Regions from separate parts of the Bacillus sp. z33 genome, predicted to be linked through region 2. Evidence: a T-box and tRNA genes for the amino acid it is inferred to sense, from the RefSeq annotation. Region 2 holds a T-box; the other holds one or more tRNA genes.
What was found. A T-box is a leader RNA that pairs with one kind of tRNA and senses whether it is charged. The one in region 2 lies ahead of AC4G3L_RS05765 (valine--tRNA ligase), so its partner is inferred to be a tRNA-Val.
Positions count from the first base shown of each region.

Region 1 (8,077 bases), on a different contig from region 2:
GGATTGGGATTCACAGGCTGTTGCAGCGGCTCAAAACTATCTAAGCGTTATGGCATTCTCAAGAAGTGGTTTAATTGAGCAGCTTAAATTTGATGGCTTTACTACTGAGCAAGCTACTTATGCAGCTGACAATGTTGGTCTTTAATAAATTTATTAAAAAAAACCCTCCTAGTCAATGGGAGGGTTATGTTTGTGATAAATAATACTTAAACATAAGGGGGCGTTGATCCAAGAAGAAGGATTAATGCCTTTTTGTGTTGAATTTCTTATGGAACAAACGGGGCAGGATAGCGGAAGAAGAATCAGCCTAGATATACGTTAGAGTGGCTGATTAGGTTAGAAAATCTATAAGATAGTTCTTCTTCAGCTTATGATTTTTCTGCAATAACTTTAGTCAAGGTTACAAAGAATTAACATCGGATTCTCACGAATAGTATTCTAAAAATAATATTTGGGCCGATATTACTTATAGGGAATAGAAAAATAGGTTAAACATTATAAATAGTAATGGAGTGAATACGATGGAGTGGATTGCCCTTTCCCTAGCTGCTATAGCCCTTTCTCTTACTTATCAACAAATGGATAAAGTGAAAAAGTTAGAGGGAAAGATTGAAGAAATGGAGAAAAGAAATCATCAATAGAAATGTGTAAAGAGAATAGGGAATATGTTAGGTAAACTGATATTCCTACGTTCTAATTCTTTAAGTATTAAAAAACGGTTAATTAGGGCATTGGTCCAAGAAGGATTAATGTCTTTTTGTGTTGAATTTCTTATAGAAGTAAAGGGGCAGGTTAGCTCAATTAGGATAGTTGTAGAATGATTTAAATGGTAAAACTATTACAAAAGTGTTAGTTTGGAGGAGAGTGGATTGTTCTTTGTTGGAATAGCCATTTTAATTGTTCTATTTATCTCTACAAGTACGATAGAAAAGAGTTTAAAGTCGATTCAAAAACAAGATTCTATGGTCATAGATCTTTTAAAGGAGATACGTGATAAACATTAATATGTCTTGTGTCACAAACGGGCAGGTTAGCTTATTAAGGAATGAATAACAGAAACTCAGACATAGGGGAATCGATAGATGATCAAAGCTAAGTTGTTTTTTTACTACTTTTTATTATTATTACTCTTAAAAACGAGCGGACTAATTCATTATAACAATCAACATATTTTTGCTTGGTTCATAATAATGATTTCATTCATAATTATTATAGGCGATAAAATTTATGAATTAGAAAAGCTAATAGAACCATCATTTAAGTTCACATTTATAGCTGTGATATCAGCGATTATATTTTCTAACCTGGTCTTTTATTTCAAAAACTTATTATCAATGCTTTGATACAAAATAATTAAGGCGTTGTTCCAAGAGGGATTAATGCTTTTTTATGTTGAATCCCTTATTGTAGAAACGGGGCAGGTTAGCGGAAGAAGAAAATTGAATTTTTAAATTGTTAAGTGTATTATTAACCATTAGCTTTTTAGGAAATGAGTTGGAATTATGAATGGGTTTACTATTACAGGCAAGCGAGGAATAATCCGGATTGAACTCCAAAATGCAAGTGGTTTTCCTAAAGACACAAGCCATTTTGGTGGCTATGAAGCTGAGGGTATCATTGAAATTAAGAGTGGAAATTATTATATTTTAGGTGAACTGTGGTTTACAACTGGTGATGTATATGATTTTTATAAGCAATTAGATAAGTGCTATCGTGAACTTAACGGGATCGCTGTTTTTTCAAACTACGAAAATTCTTTGGAATTAGAGGTCGTATTTAACCGCTTAGGCCAAGTTGTTATACAGGGTTCCTTTAAAGAAAAAGCATATGTGGAAAATGAACTACAATTTGAAATAGAAAATGACCAAAGTTTTTTAACCTCAACATTAGAGGAATTAAGAAAATTTGTAGACCATTATGGTGATTCAAAAGGAGTAAAAATATAAGGTTTTTTCCTACTAATGGCTGCGTTGTTCCTAAGAAGGATTGATGCCCTTTTCTGTTGTACTCCTTGTTGTAGAAACGGGGCAGAATAGTTCTGTAAATCGCCTAAATGAATATAACTATAATAAGGTATATAGGATTTTTCCGAATGAACTAAACCAAATACTAATGTAGGATGATATGCGATTGTAATGAACACATATTTAGACTGAAAGGAGGTTCATATTTGTGACACAAACACCAAGAGCTGCTCCTGGTGCTGCAGTACGGGGAACGGCATCTGGTGTATTTTTTATGGCTTTCTTTGGTACTCTTTGGGCATACACAGGAATTATGGGATTACACGGCTGGGGAGTTCGATTATTGTTAGTTGTTGCTGTTACCGTAGGGATAGTGCTGTTTATCGGCGGTGTTTCATTAATGCGCGCATCGCGAGAATTGACAAATCAGGTTTCAAAAGCAGACTTAAGGCGTGGGAAGCGTACAAGGTTTTGGTTCAACATTATTTTTGCGGCAGAGGGTTTGGCTATAGCAATTACGATTGCTGTCAGTAACGCTACTAGTCACTCTGAACTTATACCTGTCGTTATCGCTATTATTGTCGGTGTTCATTTTCTCCCATTGGCCCCTCTTTTCCAAGTCAGACTCTATTATTTTACAGGTACACTCCTTTGTTTACTTGCTATTATTACATTGCTGTTTGTACCTGAGAAAGTCACACTGGGGGAACATCAGATCAATGCGTTTATGTCTGTAGTGGGATTTGGCTCTGCCTTAATCTTATGGGGAACTGGTGTTGCAATATGGCTAATGGGTAGAAGATTGCTAGGTATCGTCCCAAAATAAATAACACAATTATACAATAAAATAAAAATAGAGTAACTTCCTTATTCAACTAAAAGGGGCTTTAGTTGAACAACTGAGAAGTAAAAAAAGCTGTCTCTTTTTTATGTCCTTAGCAACAATCTTTGCGAAAACAGCCTTTATTTTTTATGGTGTTTGTTTTATTTACCTTTAATACTTTTGCGTTATTTAAAATCCGCCACCAATCCGCCACTTTTATGACTATTATGAAAGGCTTTTATATATGAGTAAAAAGAAAAACCCCTTGATATATCAAGGGGTTTTGGTATGATCCCGACTGGGTTCGAACCAGCGACCCCCACCCTGTCAAGGTGGTGCTCTCCCAGCTGAGCTACGGAATCAGATTAATATGTAATGGAACAATATTTAATATAAAGGGTTAGACAAATAAAGTCAAGATGAATTTTGGTTGTTGGGTAGGTATTTAAGGTGATTTCACTGCTGAAGAAATATAAATCTATCATCCTCACATAGAAACAAATTTTTAAATCCTTTCCATTCCTTTTACTCCCAATAAAAAGATACCGCACCTAAGCTGAAGGATCATACTGTAAATATCCAAATCACAATCATTTTGAATGCGAATTTTGTCAGTTAAAAGGTCTTTTTTGTTTTTTAAAACATTTTTTAAATTTTTTGAAAAATTTGTTTGACAGAATATACTAGAGATGATATTTTTAGGTTATATTAGTTCTCTATAAAGAACTAGTGACTATTTATCTATAAAATAGTTTAAGAAGTTTGAAAGACTGGTTGTAATTTGGATTATCCTTATGAAAATATCGCATAATCCAGTGCAATATTAGAATCATATAGGCTAATTATGCCTGTGTTGTTCTAAATAAAGAACATATATACATATAAGGGGGTGAAGGAATGAAAAAGGAATGGCAAAAACCGAATCTACAGGTTCTTGATGTAAAAATGACTTTTAGTGGTGGAGAGCTTAACGGCGGACATAGAGGAAGCTGATTGTACTGAAAAGAAAAGTGCCCTTATACAAATTTAGCGTATAAGGGCTTTTTTTAAAAAAATGGAGTGATGATGTTGGTTCAGGTATTGAAACAAATGATGTATCAAGCGTTTGGTTTTACAATCTCGAGTGCGATGAAGCTGCCAGAGTTAATTCAGATTGAACAATCAAGCTCTCCATTAGATATCGTCATACAGTATGAACATTTACTAGATGAATGGAACCAGACCTTAGATAAAGAAAAAGGATATTCGGTTAGAGGCAATCGTGTTTTATTTGAAATTGAAGAGGTAGCCGTCTTTGCTGTTGAAGCTGGTAAAACTATCAGTATCTCTCCGCTACTGGGGTCAGATGAAGATGAAATCAGGCTCTATGTGTTGGGAACCTGTATGGGAATTATTCTAATGCAGCACCATCTATTTCCATTTCACGGAAGCGCCATCGTGCTTGATGGTGAAGCATATGCCATAGTCGGTGAGTCGGGTGCCGGAAAATCCACGTTGGCTTCGGCCTTTATGGGTCAGGGGTTTAAATTGTTAAGCGATGATGTTATTCCAATTTGTTTTACCGGGGATCGCCCAATGGTCATTCCATCTTATCCATCCCAAAAGCTTTGGCAGGAATCATTGGATCATTTTGGAATGAAATCCTCAGATTATCAACCTTTATATGGAAGGGAAACGAAATTTTCCGTACCGGTACGTGAGGGTTATCTGCAAAAATCTGTATCGCTTGCCGGTGTTATCGAGCTATTGCCTGTCGATGAGAGTGATGTTTCCATCACTCCGGTGAAAGGGTTAGAACGGCTGCATACCTTGTATAGGCACACATATCGTAATCTTTTTTTAAAACCGCTTGGATTAATGGATTGGCATTTCGCTCGTTCGATCGAATTAAGTAATCAACTGACTATTTATCAGTTAAAACGGCCGATTTCAACATTTTCCGTGTATGAACTAGTTGAAAAAATTACATATATAACAGGGAAGGGGAGGAAAGAATGAGTAGTCAAGTAAAAGCTGTGACAGCCGAAAAGTTTATTCAAAAGGAAGGTAATATGGTCAGTGATATGGATGGAGAAAAAGTAATGCTAAGTGTCCATAATGGTAAATATTATAATTTGGGTGAAGTCGGCGGACTGATTTGGGAGTTGTTGGAGGAACCTAAATCTATCAAGGAGCTTGTGGATCGATTGAGAGAAGAATATGACGTGAGCCGTGAAGAATGTGAAAGTCAGGTTCATACATTCCTGGAACTGTTAATAAAAGAAGAGTTAATCAATCAAACCATTACATCCTAAGGAGTTTTGTTCATGAATTTCATTCAGAAAGCACGGACCTTGCTCTCTTTAGATGGTAAAACTTTCTCGATGTATTTGGAAGCATATTATTTTTTAGGAGTGGCCCGGATCCAAAAGAGCTTGCCCTTCTCCAAGGTTGCCCCAACCCTCGGCAGTAAAATGGAGGAGACACCTCTATCTTATGTGCCAGCCCATACTGAAATCCTGCAGTCCGTATCTAAAAGTCTGGAAACAATGAGCAGATATACATTTTGGGAAAGTAAATGTCTTGTGATGGCGATTGCAGGAATGAGAATGCTTGAGCGTCGTGGCATTGACAGTACTCTCTATATGGCAACAGCAAGAGATGAGGAAGGTAAGATGAAAGCCCATGCCTGGCTGCGGAGTGGATTATACTTTGTGACTGGGGCAAATGGGAAGGAAAGATATACGGTGGTGGGGACTTTTGCTAAGAGAATGGGCGATCAAAAGGAGGAGAAATAATGGATAAACAGACTTTGCAAACAACTGGTTTTTCCAAAGAGCTGAATCTGATGCTCGCCTTGATCAAAAATGACGGGACTTCCATTCAACAGTTAATGAAGAGTTCGATTAATTGGCATGTATTTCTGGAGGTTGTGAAGCACCACAGACTGTATCCGATTATCTATAAAAAACTAAATGGTGATTTGGGTGAAGAAATTCCTCAGGAAACGATGGCTCTGCTCCGGAATCTTTATCAGCAAAATACCTTTCAAATGATGAAATTGAGTGCTGAAATGGAACATATATCAAGTATTTTTCAAGAGAGTGAGATTCGTTGTTTATTTCTGAAGGGTCCTGCACTTGCTTTTCAACTATATGGAAACTTATCGATGCGCACCTCCAATGATCTAGATTTATTAATTCCTTTAAAGGACTTTGAAAAGGCAGATGCCATCCTCCTTAAAAGAGGCTATGAAAGGGATGGGTATAAACGATCGGTTTTAGGAGATTGGAAATGGAAAAACCATCATGTGGAATACAAACATCCCACAACCTTTCAAAAAATAGAGCTTCATTGGAAGCTGCATCCAGGTGGAGCGAAAGAACCGAGTTTTGACCAACTTTGGAACCGGAGGAATATCAGTTCTTTGACCAAAAAACCAATTTATTTACTCGGTACAGAAGATCTTTATTTATTTTTGATGATTCATGGTGCACGTCATGGATGGTTCCGCATACGTTGGTTGCTTGATGTTGCAGATTTGTCCAAGCAAATTCAAGATTGGCAAGTGATAAAAAAGATGCAGCGGAGATATGAGGTAACCCATATCGCTGCCCAGGTGCAATTATTGGCAGAAAAATTAATAGATCAGAAGCTTCCTCTCGTCAGTCATGTGACGGTAGGATCGTATCAATTAGCTGAAGATGCCCTCTTTTTAATTATGAATGAGATTGATATCCATGATGATAAACTTTCAAGACGGTTTGCCAAAAATGCCAATGGCTACTATCAATCTATCATGACGAGAAGGCAGAAGGCCTTTCGAATGATTGGAGCTCTTTATCCTTGTATTGATGATGCCAAGACATTGCCATTGCCTAAAGCACTGCATTTCTTATATTTTCCGCTGCGGCCGTTTTTGTGGATGTGGAGGCAGCTCGTTTAGTTAGGGGAGAGCACAGATGAAATCATTATGGATGTTTATCCAGGAATTGCGGACGTATGCAGGTAAAATCCTATATGTGAATTTACTTGGGATGGTACTCGTTAGTTTTATAGAGAGTATCGGCATCCTCCTGCTTATACCGATGATTGAGATGAGCGGTATGATTAACCAGGCAGGTAAGGCTATGCCCTTTAGCGAATGGTTTGCATTTGTTGAAGAGATACCAGTTGCCATTGGGTTAGCTATCATTTTAGTTATCTATGTACTTATAATTACAGGGCAGAACTGGTTTCAAAAGAAATTAACGATTCAGAACAGAATGATTTATGTTGGGTACACCAATCATCTGCGCACAAAAATATATCAATCCTTACTATGGGCAGATTGGTTGTTTTTTTTGAAGAAACGGCGTTCTGACTTATTGAACAGCCTCACCGATGAATTGAACAGAGTGAGTGTGGGTATCAGTCAATTCTTGCTCCTGGCTACTTCAGTCGTTTTCACGATTATTCAAATTGGAATTGCTTTGTGGCTGTCTCCTGAAATTACATTTTTCGTTTTGTGCTGCGGAGGCGTGCTGGCTCTGTTTTCAAGGAGATATATTAAAAAGTCAGAAGCAATAGGGAATCAGACAACGGAAATTGCCCGGTCCTATTATGGATCTATATCGGATCATTTAAATGGTATGAAAGAAATTAAAAGTAATTCATTGGAACACTCGATGAGCAAGTGGTTAAACAATTTCAATGATCAGTATAAACATGAACGTATGCAAAATGCACATGTTCAGGCACAATCGCAATTTTTTTATAAATCTTCCCAAGCTTTATTAGTTGCCCTTTTTATCTATTTATCTCTTAATATGTTTCATTCTGCACCTGAGGAACTGATTGTGATTGTTTTGATTTTTTCAAGATTGTGGCCAAGGTTTACAGCCATCCAGTACAGTATGGAACAAATTGCTTCGGCACTTCCTGCTTTTGATTCATTAACAAACCTATTGGAGGAATGCCAATCATCGAATGAGGCACCGACAGTTCAAGGGAATCATTTTTACTTTAAAGGCGATCTTACTTGCCAAAATGTTTCCTATCGCTATCAGGCAGATTCGGAACGCTATGCTTTGCAAACGATTAATCTTAACATACCGTTTCAATCAACGACGGCCATTGTTGGGAGATCAGGTGCAGGTAAAAGTACGTTAATCGATTTATTGATGGGTCTATTAAAAGCAGATGGAGGCAAGATTTTTATTGGTGGGACTGAGGTGAATGAAGAGAACAGATACTTGTTCAGGCAAAATATCAGTTACGTGCCACAGGATCCTTTCCTATTTAATGGAAGTATTCGAGATAATTTTATGTT
Region 1 is NZ_JBZFQN010000002.1:390,189-398,265, forward strand. Features, by position in the region: gene AC4G3L_RS09005 (Ltp family lipoprotein) at 1-145, shown strand, start outside; gene AC4G3L_RS09010 (hypothetical protein) at 870-1,004, shown strand; gene AC4G3L_RS09015 (WapI family immunity protein) at 1,503-1,946, shown strand; gene AC4G3L_RS09020 (DUF7010 family protein) at 2,173-2,790, shown strand; tRNA gene AC4G3L_RS09025 (tRNA-Val) at 3,077-3,149, opposite strand; gene AC4G3L_RS09030 (paeninodin family lasso peptide) at 3,685-3,780, shown strand; gene AC4G3L_RS09035 (P-loop NTPase family protein) at 3,850-4,785, shown strand; gene AC4G3L_RS09040 (lasso peptide biosynthesis PqqD family chaperone) at 4,782-5,081, shown strand; gene AC4G3L_RS09045 (lasso peptide biosynthesis B2 protein) at 5,094-5,564, shown strand; gene AC4G3L_RS09050 (nucleotidyltransferase domain-containing protein) at 5,564-6,712, shown strand; gene AC4G3L_RS09055 (ABC transporter ATP-binding protein) at 6,729-8,077, shown strand, end outside.
Region 1: it encodes a tRNA-Val, which carries the amino acid that the T-box ahead of AC4G3L_RS05765 (valine--tRNA ligase) is inferred to sense. The anticodon was not compared.

Region 2 (8,077 bases):
CGGCAGAATACGTCTTGATTATTTACTATACTGCGCCACCTTGTTACGGCCAGCCTGTTTTGCTCCTGTATACATAGCACGGTCTGCATGGCGGATTAACGAATGAGAATCATCCGCATCTAATGGAGCGGTTGACACTCCTATTGATGCAGTTACTCTCACTTGAACCTTCATGCGATCACTGCCCAAATCAGATACTAATTCATAAGGCTTTGTGCCAATTTTTTGTCGTGCCAGTTCGGCAAATTGATAGCCTTCTTCAACTCCCGCTCCAGGAAGCACCAGTACAAATTCTTCCCCGCCATATCTGGCAGCAATCCCCTTGTGCCTTACAAGAGAGGATAAACGATCTGCCACCTGGCATAGCACATCATTTCCACTCAAATGTCCATATGAATCATTTATCGACTTAAAGTGATCCAAGTCTATTAAAATAAGAGTCAAGTTATCTAACTTTTTATCCCTTAATAAATTAAACTGGTCTTTTAAATAATCTTCAAGAAAATAGTTGTTATAAAGCTTCGTTAATGAGCAGCGCTCACTTTTCGTTTTTGTTTCCTCATAATGCCTTGCATTTTCGTAGGCTGAAGCAAGGTATGAAGAAAGGATATCAGCAATCATCAACTGATTTTTTTCAAAAAAGTTTTTTCTCGAGGAAATATGTAAAATAACCCCTTCCATCTGCTCAGCCTTTAAAACAGGAACAATTAAAATACTTTCTGCCCAATCCGGCATTCCATGATTTTTATATTTCTTTAAGGATGCAGAGCTGTGAATTAATAAGGATTGTTTCGATTTCCATACCTCCCCTATCAAACTATCGGTTGCGGAGATTACATTTAAATGAGGCTGGCTCGGCTCAATTTTACTATCAAACCTTCGCATACGAAGGCGATTTTTCGTCTTTTCATCCACACCGAATATATAGGTTTCCTCCACCGGGAAAATCCTTGTCACTTCACTGAGAAATAAATCAAGGACTTGCTTGATTTCCAATCTGGCTGTTAATCTGTGACCAATTTGGCTGGCTTTTTGCAAATCCGCATTTACTTTTTCAGCCTGATAATACAATCGCATGACCATTGCCAGGCTGACCAGCGGGATTCCGACAATTATAATGGATACCAATCCCAATCCCTGATAGGTTGAATACAGTAATAAGCCAATCGGAAAAATGATAATACTGGATACTATATCTGCCACCTGATCTTTTGCAACAAATGCTACTTTTGTTTCATATACAAATAGGTCTATTAATAAAGCACATACAAAATTGGATAGAAACCATACGATTTGATGAATGACAATCAATGAGAATATGCTTAAATCAGATAGAATCAGCCCAGAATGCTGACCGCCAAGCCAATAGTAAATTAAACTGCTTGTTACTGAATTAATAAAAAACATCAGGGAATTCATAGGAATGCGGAAAAATTCATCTTTATTAATTTTTATTCGATAAAGGATTGTCAGTACCCCGATTTGAGAAAGGACAATTTCCACAAATAATCCGTACTGTAGAAAGATAGCCAAAGATACTCCCTGGAGGAGAAAGATTGGTAAACCATTTATCATAATAGGATAATAGGTAATAATGCATAGCAGTAACAGGAACATAAAAATATCAATTGAAAATAAATTTCCCATTACGGGGAACTTCGTATAAGAAATAAATAATCCTGCAGGGACGAACAAAAGCCAAAGGATCCAAATAACGAAGCGTTTTTGTCTATTAACCATTGCCGCCCCTCCAATCAGGTAATATTATCCAGTGTGTACTACATGTCAAATATTATCAAAAATTCTGACATTTGTCACACATTTTTTTTAATAAACAGGTCTTATGGAGGATTGTCATTAAAGTTTTACCTTTGCATGAACCTCATTATGACTTTTGGCTAAATTCTTCTATCATATATGGGCGTATAGCCGCTAAGAAATACAAGGAACCTGTGACCATCACCATGTCACCCTCTTCCATTTTAACTAGTATCCTGTTCAGCCCCGCTCTCCAATCCTTTTGTATAATTTTATCTGGATGCCGGCTATTCTGGAAGAGCTCCTCAGCCTTATTCATTCGTTCCAAAGGCATTTCCGTAAAAGTTATACTGGCAGCCCTTTGTTCAATCAAATGAATCATCTGCTTATAATCTTTATCCTTTAAGGCTGCAAATAAAATATGTACATTACGTTTTGGATAGCGATCTTCAATAGTAGAAAGTAAGGCCTCTATACCTGATACATTATGTGCGCCGTCTAAAATGATAAGAGGTTCGTTTGATACGATCTCAAAACGCCCTTTCCATTTGGCGGAAGACAGCCCTTTCCTGATGCTCTCCTCTTGAACAGGAAAGCCATACGTCTCACTTAGCACCAATGAACTAATGACAGCAAGCATCGCATTCTCAACTTGATGGCTCCCAAGCATACCAATGCGCAGATTTTCCAACAGGTGCCCCTTCCATTCCGCCGTAAAAACTTCCTCATCCATTGGCTGCAAATAATTTAACACTTTAAAATCTTTTTCAGAAGCATATAAGACAGCATTCATTTTTTCTGCCTTTTTTACTATAGGGTCAAGGGCTTCTTCATTTTTGACACCTGTAATAACTGAGATACCTTTCTTGATAATTCCTGCTTTTTCTGTTGCAATTTCACCTAATGAATTCCCCAAAATATTCGTATGCTCTAAAGAGATACTGGTTATTATCGCTATAAGCGGTTCAATCACATTAGTGGAATCAAGCCGCCCACCTAGACCGGTTTCAATAATCAGGATGTCTGGCTGCTCATTTCTAAAATGCAAAAAAGCTAATAGCGTGGTTACTTCAAAAGCAGTCAGATAATCTCCATTTTCCTCCGCTTCATTTAAAATGGGAATAATGGAATTCATTAATTCTACTAATTCATTATCCGTGATCATTTCTTCATCAATCATGATTTGTTCATTTAACTTTTCAAGATAGGGAGATGTAAAAGTACCGACCCGGTAGCCCTCTGAATTCAAGATATGTTTCAGATAGGTAAGCGTGGAGCCTTTTCCATTGGAGCCTGCAATATGTATACATGGTATACTTCGCTCAGGATTCGATAGCTTACACAAGACCTTTTCCATTCGTTCCAGTCCAAAATTCATTCCGAGTTTTGCTGTACGATTTGCTAGAAATTCTTCTGCCTGTTGATAATTTCGTATCATTTTTTTCACTCCCACACTGTTTGTCCCGTATGAATTAGTATGACATGATTTAACAAAAACACCCTGTTCAATTGCATCGAACAGGGTGCAGTCTAAATTTTAAGCCAATTCTTCTAAATCTTTCAGACGAGCTTGTACAGCTTCCTGTTTTTCAACATAGTCTGCCAGTTTAGCTCTTTCTTCTTCTATAACCTTTTCAGGTGCTTTTTTCATAAAACCTTCATTGGAAAGCTTTTTCTCAATTCGTTCAACTTCTTTTTTCCATTTATCAAGTTCTTTTTGAAGACGTTTTTGTTCTTCTTCAATATTTAATAGACCTTGCAACGGAAGAATTAATTCAACACCGGTAACGATAGCTGTCATTGCTTTATCATCGACTGGAATATCTGTACCAATTGTTAATTCTTCAGGGTTACAGAAGCGTTCAATATAGCTGCTGTTCTTTTCTAAAACAGCCTGTGTTTCTGCATCTTTAGCTTTCAAAGAAAGCTTGATTTTTTTGCTCAGCGGAGTATTTACTTCAGCACGGATGTTACGAACCGTGCGAATGATTTCTACAAGCAATTTCATTTCATCAGAAGCTTTTTCATCCGTTAAGTCCGGATTTACTACAGGCCATGATGCTGTTGTAATTGACTCGCCCTCATGAGGAAGGTTCTGCCAAATTTCTTCTGTAATGAATGGCATAAACGGATGCAATAATCTCATGGTTTGATCCAATACGTATGCAAGAATAGAACGTGTTGTAAGCTTAGCAGCTTCGTCTTCTCCATAAAGAGGGAGCTTCGCCATTTCAATATACCAATCACAGAAATCATCCCAAATGAAGTTGTATAATGCACGGCCAACTTCACCGAATTCGTATTTATCAGCCAATCTTGTTACGGTTTCAATCGTTTCGTTTAATCGTGTTAAAATCCATTTATCAGCGACAGATTTTTCGCCCGTTAAATCAATCTCTTCATATTTAAGGCCATTCATATTCATTAGACAGAAACGTGAAGCATTCCATATCTTATTGGCAAAATTCCAAACGGATTCTACTTTTTCATAGCTAAAACGCAAGTCCTGTCCAGGTGAGCTTCCAGTTGTTAAGAAATATCTTAGAGAGTCTGCACCATATTTCTCAATAACCTCCATTGGATCTACACCATTGCCAAGTGATTTACTCATTTTCTTGCCATGCTCATCGCGAACAAGGCCATGTATCAATACATCTTTAAATGGACGCTCTCCAGTGAATTCAATTCCCTGGAAGATCATTCTTGATACCCAGAAGAAAATAATATCGTATCCAGTCACAAGAGCTGCTGTTGGATAATAACGTTTAAAGTCCTCTGAATCTGTATCAGGCCATCCCATTGTCGAAAACGGCCATAATGCAGAACTGAACCATGTATCCAATACATCTGTATCCTGCGTCCAGTTTTCAATATCTGCTGGATCTTCCATGCCTACGTATACTTCACCAGTTTCTTTATGGTACCATGCCGGAATACGGTGGCCCCACCAAAGCTGTCTGGAAATACACCAGTCATGGATATTATCCATCCAGTTCAGATATGTTTTTTCAAAACGTTCCGGTACGAATTCTACTTTACCTTCCGTATTTTGTAATTCAATTGCTCGCTCTGCCAAAGGCCCCATTTTTACAAACCATTGTGTGGATAGGTAAGGTTCGACAACGGCACCGCTTCTTTCAGAGTGTCCAACCTGATGGATATGCTCTTCAATTTTGAACAATACTCCCTGATCCTGAAGATCTTTTACTATTTGCTTACGGCAATTGAAACGGTCCATACCTTTATATTTACCAGCCTTCGCGTTCATCGTTCCGTCTTCATTCATAACTAGAATTCGTTCAAGATTGTGACGATTACCAACCTCGAAGTCATTAGGATCATGTGCCGGTGTAATTTTAACAACGCCCGAACCAAAATCCATCTCTACATAATCATCGCCAACGATTGGAATTTCTCTGCCTACGATTGGCAGAATAACTGTTTTTCCGATTAGGTGTTTATAACGGTCATCTTCTGGATGAACGGCAACAGCTGTATCGCCAAGCATCGTTTCCGGACGAGTCGTTGCCACTTCAATATGTCCACTGCCATCAGCAAGAGGATAGCGCATATGATAAAAAGCACCTTTAACTTCTTTATGAATCACTTCAATATCAGATATTGCAGTTTTTGTGCTTGGATCCCAGTTAATAATATATTCACCGCGGTAAATAAGGCCTTTTTCATAAAGTTTAACGAAAACTTCACGTACAGCCTTTGATAGACCTTCATCAAGAGTAAAACGTTCACGTGAATAATCCAGACCCAAACCAATTTTTGCCCATTGTTCACGGATATGAGAAGCATATTCTTCTTTCCATTTCCATGTTTCGTCAACGAATTTTTCACGTCCTAAATCATAACGAGAAATTCCTTGATTGCGCAGTTTCTCTTCTACTTTTGCCTGGGTTGCAATTCCTGCATGATCCATGCCTGGCAGCCATAAAACGTCATACCCCTGCATTCTTTTCATTCTTGTCAAAATATCCTGAAGCGCTGTATCCCACGCATGGCCCAAATGAAGTTTACCCGTTACATTTGGAGGAGGAATTACAATCGTATACGGTTCTTTTTGTTTATCTTGTCCCGCTTCAAAGAATTTTCCCTGTAACCACCAATCGTATCTTCCTTTTTCGATTGACTGCGGATCGTATTTGGTCGGCATTCCAATATCCGTTTGTTGCTCCATATTTCATTCTCCTTTTTATTCATACTTTGGTGAAAATCCCAATAAAAAAAACCGTTTCATCCTCTATAAAAAAGGACGAAACGGTATGTCTCGCGGTACCACCTTTGTTCCAACACAAATAAATAATGCGTCGGCACTTCATTTCTTTAACGGCTCTTCACCGGTTATCCGCTACTGGTTGACATGTTCACGGAAACAGCTCCTGGGCGACCTTCTGCGATGACAGATACTGAAGGAATCTTACAGCCGGTGGATTCCTCTCTCTTACAGTCTTCATCACATACTCTTCCCATTCAAAGCTTTTAGAAGATATTCTCATTTCACTTAAGCGGAAATCATTTTTTAATACTGTTATCATACATAAGTATGCATCTACTCGTCAATCATTGTTGACGATTTTTTTATTTTTTATTCAATCCATTTAATCAGGCTGAATTTCATTAAATCTTTGAATCAATTGAATTTATTCCCAATGGACAGTCACCCGTCTGGGCAATATTTTATACCCTATCATAAAGGGGGAATACGCATGCGGAAAAAGGTACAATATAATATGCCTCCGTGGATTCGTAATACAAGAAATACGATACAGCAATTCTCTATACCATTTGCTGTCTTTCAAGGTATCCGGACATTCTTTTTTCCAACTACTTTCGATTTACTCCTGTTGTTTTTACTGATTGGTCTTGCCTTAGCTTTCCATTTTGATATTTTGTAATTTATTTAAATCTGTTGACTTTTGACCAGGTGAGTTCTACCTGGTTTTATTTGATACAGTCCTATCTATTGCTTTAGTTAATTGATAGTCTGAAATTTTTTCTCCAACTTCCTCATATTAATTAAGTTTCATCCTTCGCCTTTTTGCTTTCTTCTATTTGCTCCATCCTCATGATAATATATTCAATATTTTTCAATAACCAGTACTGCCTTTGGAATTTTCGGCAAAATTGTAACTCATCCTGTTTATCTTTTTTTCTCAAATATTGTTCAGCCATCTTGATACAATTGGCCGGATAAGCCAAGTAGGATAAAAATAATCGCATTTCTCCTTCCTTGAAAGGGAAATACTTCAGATAGAGATAAATCCACTCCACAATTTCTTCTCCCTGGATCGGGTAAGTTTTTAACTGTTTGACGACGAAAGGCAATAAGTCAAAATAAGGAGGAGCTGTTTTAGTCTGTTCAAAATTGATAAAATGTCCATATCCATTTTCGCTATATAAGAAGTGGTGAATCGAGATGTTTCCATGCGTTACAACACTGCGGACTTTTTCTTCTTCCTTTGTGACTTCAAACCACTCCTTAAGTTTATTTAAGGAATACGTCAGGGCCTGAGATAAGTCATAAAAGCACAGACAAAACAATTGCTCAAAAGGAGACATATACCATTTCTTTTCAATGGATACTACCATCTCACGGATGAATTCCTTTTGTTCCTCCCACTTTTTAACTGTTTTTTCAAAATGTTCTTCCCTTTCCTCTATAGTTGTATTGATATCCTTGACAGATATCGTATGCATTCTTGCCAGTTCCCTGAACATTTGCTGATGACGTTCTGTCCGTTCCTCTATAAGTTCATCCGGCAGCCAAGGCATAAGATAACTGATTTTATCTCGGGTTAACACAGCATATCTGCCATCTATTGCAGGAAAGATCGGAACAATTCGGTTATAACCGTTTTGATAAAGGGTCTGCACATTTTTGATAAAATCTAATCCTCTGGTTGCCGGGATGGTTTTAATCGCAAATATGCCATTATTCGTATATACTTTCTTCACTTTTCCAAAATCCTCGTAAAATTCAAGTTCCAATTGATAATTTTTTAGAAATTCAGCTATCCATTCCTGCTCTTTTCTTAACATTCCTGTGGCACCCTTTCTGCTTGTGCCTTTTTGGATATCCATCTACTCCAACACGACTATACTGATTGTCTAAAAAACCCGCGTCATATATTTCCCCTCTTTATAAAATGGGAACTGCACATCAGTCCTATATTATAAATTTCTAATAAAAAAGCAGAGCCATGAATGCTGCGCTCTGCTGTTAACTGAACCTATTATTTATAAGAAGCAGCAGCTTCAGGGATATAAATTACCTGACCAGCTCTAAGATCGGTTAATTCTATACCAT
Region 2 is NZ_JBZFQN010000001.1:1,210,383-1,218,459, forward strand. Features, by position in the region: gene AC4G3L_RS05755 (sensor domain-containing diguanylate cyclase) at 19-1,740, opposite strand; gene AC4G3L_RS05760 (bifunctional folylpolyglutamate synthase/dihydrofolate synthase) at 1,886-3,196, opposite strand; gene AC4G3L_RS05765 (valine--tRNA ligase) at 3,296-5,947, opposite strand; T-box leader at 6,016-6,253, opposite strand; gene AC4G3L_RS05770 (YszA family small membrane protein) at 6,477-6,665, shown strand; gene ysxE (spore coat protein YsxE) at 6,787-7,809, opposite strand; gene AC4G3L_RS05780 (LysM peptidoglycan-binding domain-containing protein) at 8,004-8,077, opposite strand, start outside.